3 regions of the Sphingobium sp. TKS genome follow, and region 1 is predicted to be linked to each of the others. Evidence: predicted binding sites of a transcription regulator. Region 1 holds the regulator's gene; each other region holds the start of a gene.
What was found. The regulator LexA, encoded in region 1, represses DNA repair genes until DNA is damaged. The targets are predictions, from matches to a motif close to GTTCCNCNCTTGTTCT.
Positions count from the first base shown of each region.

Region 2: the regulator LexA is predicted to act here: its motif matches at 1,437-1,452, upstream of K426_RS10970 (ImuA family protein).
Region 3: the regulator LexA is predicted to act here: its motif matches at 977-992, upstream of K426_RS28520 (ImuA family protein).

Region 1 covers NZ_CP005083.1:1,602,027-1,604,290, reverse strand. Annotated here, with positions in the region: partial or broken gene K426_RS30245 (IS1595 family transposase) at 1-176, shown strand, start outside; gene K426_RS08085 (hypothetical protein) at 227-895, opposite strand; gene lexA (transcriptional repressor LexA) at 1,046-1,729, shown strand; gene K426_RS08075 (ComEC/Rec2 family competence protein) at 1,720-2,264, opposite strand, start outside.
Region 2 covers NZ_CP005083.1:2,194,322-2,196,585, reverse strand. Annotated here, with positions in the region: gene K426_RS10975 (DNA polymerase Y family protein) at 1-465, opposite strand, end outside; gene K426_RS10970 (ImuA family protein) at 641-1,417, opposite strand; gene K426_RS31275 (hypothetical protein) at 1,967-2,170, opposite strand.
Region 3 covers NZ_CP005087.1:8,426-10,689, reverse strand. Annotated here, with positions in the region: gene K426_RS28525 (Y-family DNA polymerase) at 1-270, opposite strand, end outside; gene K426_RS28520 (ImuA family protein) at 185-946, opposite strand; gene K426_RS31975 (hypothetical protein) at 1,075-1,236, shown strand; gene K426_RS31620 (hypothetical protein) at 1,230-1,421, shown strand; gene K426_RS28515 (hypothetical protein) at 1,408-1,743, shown strand; gene K426_RS28510 (hypothetical protein) at 1,748-2,110, shown strand.

The DNA.
Region 1 (2,264 bases):
CCGTGAACGGCATTGAAGGCTTCTGGGCGCAGCTAAAGCGCGGGATTAACGGCACCCACATTCATGTCAGCGCGAAGCATCTCCCGAAGTATCTCGCTGAGTTTGAGTTTCGTCACAATATGCGCGACGTTCCGCATCTGATGCTGGATCGCCTGATGGTTTCTTTTTCCCGCTAACAGGCGCGTGGCCGTGGGCCATCGCGTCTAGCAGGCGGTCGAAGCGATCGTTAACTCTGCTGTTCATGCTCTTGAGCCTCTAGCAAATTTCCTTGGCGAAAATCAGGAGTTATCCAATTTAACGTGTCGTTGGATCTACCCATGAAAAGCAAGGTCATGTGGTAAAAGTTACAACCTTCAAAGTCGCAATCCCAAAATCCAATAGCCAAGTTTGACTGGCTGCTTGGGTCTATCTCGATGCAATCCACATCATAGGTATTGCAATCACTCATGACACTCATCCTTTTAGAAGGATCGGTGTTCATTCCTATGATAGCAGTTCCGGGGCCGATTATCTCGCAATTAATAAACTTCTTACCGTTGACACGCTTACGTCCAAGCGGCGCCAGATCGCGTAAATACAGCCTCTTATTCTGATAAACCCGCGCCATTGGATCAAAATCTAAGCCCTCCCCGTCCAGTCGTGCCCGATGCCTTCTTTCGACTCTCCAGAGCTGCGTCTTGGCGAATAGTGCGAAGGACATGCTGGTAAGTAAGAACGTCACCAAGCCGCAGGCTATCCATCCAAAAGCGCCGAATTGATTGATGAGGCCCACGCCCTGAGAAAGATAGGCCATCACGATGCCCAAAATCGTGCCCGGAACGATGGAGCCTGAAAAAGTGAATAGCGATGAAGCCACCGAGAGTAGGCGCTCCATTGATTGGCTGAACTTTGCCATCTTGCCCCCTTCATGCCGAATCTCCTTCGGCATGGGGATCGCATATAGCGGATATCGCTACTTGTCGGAAAGGGATAATAACCAGGCGCTTGACTTACCCCTTTCCGTTTCCTATGCGTTCCCCATACGTTCCAAGGAGGGCAAGGCGAGATGTTGACACCCAAGCAACAGGAATTGCTGAGCTTCATTCAGACCCGGCTGGAGGAGGGAGGCGTCTCCCCCTCTTTCGAGGAGATGAAGGAAGCGCTGGACCTGCGGTCCAAATCCGGCATTCACCGCCTAATCAACGCGTTGGAGGAGCGCGGCTTCATTCGCCGCCTGCCCAATCGCGCCCGTGCGCTGGAGGTGCTCAAGCTTCCCGACGCCATGCATCGCGCGCCCAAGCTCATTGCGCCGCTCAAAGCCCCCTTGGCGACCGGACCGGCGTTGATCACGCCGCCTGCCGCCAATGACATCCTTGAGATTCCGCTGCACGGCCGCATCGCGGCGGGCGTGCCGATCGAAGCGTTGGAGGGGCAGAATATGCTCTCCGTCCCCGCGGCGCTGCTCGGGACCGGAGATCATTATGCGTTGGAAGTGGCAGGCGATTCCATGGTCGAGGCGGGAATACTCGACGGCGACTTCGCGCTCATCCAGCGCACCGAGGTGGCGCGCGAAGGACAGATCGTGGTCGCGCTGATCGACGAGAATGAGGCCACCCTCAAATATTTCCACCGCGAAGGACAGAAGGTTCGGCTCGATCCCGCCAACAGTGCCTATGAACCGCAAATCTACAATCCGCAGCAGGTCCGGATACAGGGAAAGCTGGCGGGGTTATTGCGGCGCTATAACTGACGACCCGGCAATCCGCGCGGTCGACCCAAAGGCCGCGCGACCCAGGGATGCTCGTCATTCCCGGTCTTCACGCTGCGGATGGAGCCATGGTCGAGATCGATGGCAAGGCCGCCCGTTGCGGCCAGGGATCGTCGATCCACCTTCAACCAGCGCGGTCGGCAGACCCCCGGCAGGCGCCGATCGCTGACGACGATATCGACGCGCGCGCAATCCCGCGCCAATATGGCATTGTCGATCTTCATGCTGCTTCGCGTCAGCAGCAGGTTCCAGTTCCGGCCTCCGCCCGTCACGCGAACGGCGCAAAGATCGGGAGAACAGCGGGCTTGCGGCAACGCCGCCATTGCCTCCAGCGTGCCGTCATAGCCCGCGCTTTCCGCCATGACCTCCCGCACATAGCTGCCCGCCCGCCCGCGCAGCGTCGCCATGCCGTCATTCGCAGTCCGGACCGCGACATGGCGACCATCTCCCGTTATCAAGATGGCGGGTGGCGAACTGGTCACGATCATCACCACGCCAGCCGTCACTGGCATCAAAC
Region 2 (2,264 bases), 590 kb from region 1:
CGCGATCGTGGCGGTGAAGCCGAGCCTGCGCAGGAAAGCGAGCAGACGCCGACAGAAGCGCTGTTCGCCGCCGAACAGGTGGGTGGTGCCGGTGAGATCGAGCCACAGTCCGTCCGGTGCGGCGACGCTGGCGGTCGGCGTCCAGCGACCGATCGCGTGCAGAGCAAGCCGATCGAGCAAGGCGCGGTCCTTCTCGCCTTCGGCATCGCGTACGTCGAGATCAGTGACAAGCGCGCGGGCGTGGGCGGCGGCCATGCCAGGCCGCAGGCCCAGGTCCAGCGCGAGCGGGCAGGCCGCGGTGACGACATCGCGTTGCCCGACGCGTTCGATCAGGATCACCGGCCTGCCGAACGTCACCACCGCCGGCTGCAGCCATCCCGGCGCATAATCCGGCGCGCCCTCATCGGGCGGCATCGCCCTGAACGGATGTTCGACTGGCTCGCTGCGCCGTCCCATCTGCTGCATGGTAGGGCGCTGGTGCTTGGGGAGCGCGTCGATCTCGGCCTGGCGCGGCCCCTGCCCAATTGTGTCGTCGCGCGCCCAGCGCGCACCGGGGCGCCAGCCGCCGCCGCGTGGTGCCGAGCAAGCGCCGGGATCGTCGTCAATCGGTGGTAACACCACCTGCGGGAGGGGGACCAGCTCAGGCGGCTTGGCTGGCCGCTCCGACCGGCGCAGCCGCTCGATCGGGAGCTGCGGCAGGTAGAGCGAGGCGACCCGTGTCATCACAAGCATCAACTTCAAGAGAAAAAGGATTGCCGTTCCGCTGGCGGATCAGCTCGACCAACCAGCGGCCCCGGCCGACGCCGGGATAGGGAAGCCGTGCCGACGAGATGCAGCCGATGCGCCAGCGCGTCATCGCCGAGGATGGCTGCTCGAGCGGGCAGCGCTCGCGCGACCGATGGCGCCGATAGAGCAGCATCGGCGTCTTGCCGTCCGACGCGGCAAGCTGGAGCCGCCGCGTGGCGGTCTGGTCGGCCGCCTTTATCTCGGCGATCACGCAAGCAAGCGAACCGTCGCGCAAGCCATCCTCGGCGAGCGCGAGCACGTCGCTGTCCTTGCGGCCCTGGGCATACAGGACGCGATCGGGGCGAAGCCCGACCTGTTCGAGGCCCGGCGCATAGAGATCGAATCGGGTCAGCGCCCACAGCACCGTAGATCCTGGCTGGCCTGCGAACCGGGCGGCGATTCCGGCCGCGAACAGCGTCGCCGCGGCGTCATCGCTCAGCGCGGAGCTGGCGGCCGCGATCTCGTGCAGGCCGGCGCCGTCGAGACCGCGATCGGCCAACCGGTCGTCGAGCGCCGCGAGTTCGAACGCCAGCACCGGCCCGCGCGGGGCGTGCGCCTGCGCAAGCTGCGCGCGAAGTGCGGCAAGCTGTTCGGCGCGAGGCCGATCGATTGGGGCGGGTTGCATGGACATCAGTCACGTCGACTCTTTCGTTCCTATTATGTTCCAATGAGTCGGAGGATTCGTCAAGGCTGCTGATTCCGATCAGCTCGCCGAGTATCGATGCGCGCAAGATCGTCGTCGCTCCGCGTGCAACTCGCTTCACAGCGCAGCGCGGGGGCCGACGCCTCGGGGGCCGCGCCTGCCGGCGCTCGCCCCGATCCGGGAGTTGGGGGGCCGGGAGTAATCCCGGCCCCCTTTTCGTCCACCATAGTCGGCCGAAACTATGCTGCAGATCCGGGTCCCCCCCCGCACGCTAGCGGCCCCGGGAGCGGGTTTGGCTTGGGTTTGGGGATCGACTATTTTTCCGATCCCGCCACGACAGGTGATCGCGAGCGTCTTGCCTTCGGCCAGGTCGCCGGTCTTGCCGGAGAAAGCGGAGCTGATGGTCGATCCGCTTGCCGCCTACGAGGTGCGTGGCGGTCTTGGTGTCGATGGCGACGATCGGGCCGGTATAGGTGCCGTCGTCTGCCGGGGCCTCGGCCGCCGACTTTTCGGCGGCCGTGGGGACGTAGAGGCCCCTTAGAAGCTCCGTGCCTCGATCTTCGCCTGTTCGTCGGGGTTCGTCGCCAGGCGCTTCGCCGCTTCCGTCAGACTGGCGTGCCACGCGCGCGTCCCGCGCCGCGATGGGCTGGCCTCGCGCTTGGCGCTCGAAGTCGTCGGAGCCTCGTCCCTCTCGCCTGATGCGACAGAGCTGGTCGAATAATCTCTGCTCGGTCGATCCACGGCTTAGTTCCTCCTGCCAGTGTTTGAGCCCGTCCCCTATATCATAAGATCGTGGGTTCGTCCGGTGCAGTATATCGTGGACCTGTATTTCCAC
Region 3 (2,264 bases), on a different replicon from region 1:
GGCGAGTCGCTCCAGCGCCTGCCTATCCGCCTCCAGGTCTGCGTCCATGATGAGCAGATCGGGCACCAGCGCCTGCGCCTGGGTCGCGGCCATGCCCGCATGGAGCCCGATCGCGCGCGCGGCCGCATTCGCCGCGGTGAGCACGCGGCGATTACCCTCCATGCCGACCAGGACGAGCGCCGCGTCAGGAGGCGGCGCGTTCCGCCCAAGCCTGCGACGCAGCCGATCGGTCGGCCAGGTCGGCAGGAAGAGCGAGACAACCTGTCGCATCACATGCTTCCACCAGAAAATCAGCGCTCTCGCCCGCGCGGCAGCGGATGAGTTCGACGAACCAGCGATGCCGCCCGACACCCGGCACCGGCAGCAACTCAGAGGGAACCGCCGTCACCCGCCAGCGCGTCGCCGCAGCCGTCGGCTGCCCAAGGTCCGAGGCTTCGGCCGATCGCCGCCAGCGGCGCACCGCGATACCGATCGTGCCGGTGCTTTCCGCCGCCAGTTGCAATCGCCGCGAGGCGGTCATCGACAGCCGCGCGACCTCGGCCACCACGCCACCCAGACCACCATGGCGCAGCCCCTCCTCGAAACAGGAAAGCAGCGCGGTCTCGTCGCGGGCTTCCACATAGATGACCCGGTCGGGATCGAGCCCGGCTTGGGCGATGGCCGGGGCGAACAGATCGGCCTGGGTCATGCACCAGAGGATGCTGCCGCTGATCCGCCCGACAATGCCGGCTGCGAACAAGGCGGCCGCAGCGCCATCGGTCGCTCCCTGCGCGCCGCCCGCCACTTCGTGCAGCGCGCCCAGCGCCAGGCCGCCGCCCGGCAGCTTCGAATCGATCACCTCGATCCCGAACGGCAACACCGACCGCGCCCGGCGATCACCACCCTCGATCTCGGCGATTTTTGCGCGCAGCGCAGCGACATGGGGACGTGCCCCTCTTTCCGTCATGAAGGGCCTCCTATGACTCGGCGGTTGTTTGTTCCTTTTTTGTTCCAAAGGCGCTAAGAGTCAATGGGCCGGAGTCGCACCCCATCGAGGCAGTCGAGACTGGCCTGAAATCATCGAGGAGAATCGCGATGCAGCAACGTCGAAAGCTCAGTCTACGGCTTGGCGCCAAGTCGGCTGAGGCGCCAGAACAAGCGGACTTGTTTGAGACCCCCGGCACCGAATCGACGACACCGCCCGTCGATCCCCGCAAGGATCCGGCGCTCGTCGACGATGATGAGATTCCGTGGTGAAGCCAGAGGACCGGACCATGGACCATATCGATCATATCCGCGAGGCGGTGGCGCAAGCGCTGGAGAAGCGCGGCTTCGACAATCGCGCTTTCCTGCGCGAGATCCGCGAAGGCCGGCGCGATGATGGCCCCTATATGCTGGGCGCTTTAGCCTGGGACGAGCGCGTGAGACATGCAAACCCGTGATGGCATCACCCACGATCATGATCGGCAGACGACCTCCATCTTCGAGGCCGCCCATTGGGGCTATACGGTCAAGGTCGAATGCCGCTGCCGGCGGGTGGGCCTGTTCGAACCCCATGGCCTGTGGTGGAAATTCCACCGCAAAGGTTGGACCGATGATTTTCGCGACGCAGTCCGATGCTTCTACTGCACCAGCTGTTCGAAACGCTATGGTCGCAAGGTCCGCCCAGTCTCGATCGAAACCACCCGGCAACCGCTGCGGATCAAATTTCCCCCTCCCGATGAACGGGAATGGAAAAAGGCCGTGAGCCGACACAGAGGATGAAGCCATGAGCATCAAGGCCGTACCGGAAGAACTGTTCGATATTCCCGATAATCTCTCACCGGGCGAATATCGCCATGTTTGCGCCCAGATCGCGATCCAGGCGGTAACCCATGCCATGGGATCGCGCGAGGTGCAGGAAGGCCATGCCAGTATCGCCATGCCCATGCTGACCGAAGCCCTCGCCATGGGAATCGCGATGCTGATCACCGCGGACGACGATCAGCAAACCCCGCGCGACATGCGGCTATCGGGCGAGCATTTCGGCAAGATGATCGGCGGCTTTGCCGCGATCCTCAAAAATGGCGACGACACGACCGGGACCCAGCTCATGGCGATGCTCGGCGTCACCAAGACAAAACTCAATTGAATGATCGCGCTAACAATCGTTCCCTTTTTCAGTTGAACAATATGATCAATGAAATGGAACGCAGGGCAATAAATTTCGAGAATGAGCCGAATAGCTTTTGAAATGCTGTGTCATTCCGATATAACGGGCGCGTCCTTTATTGCCCGACAGCAAG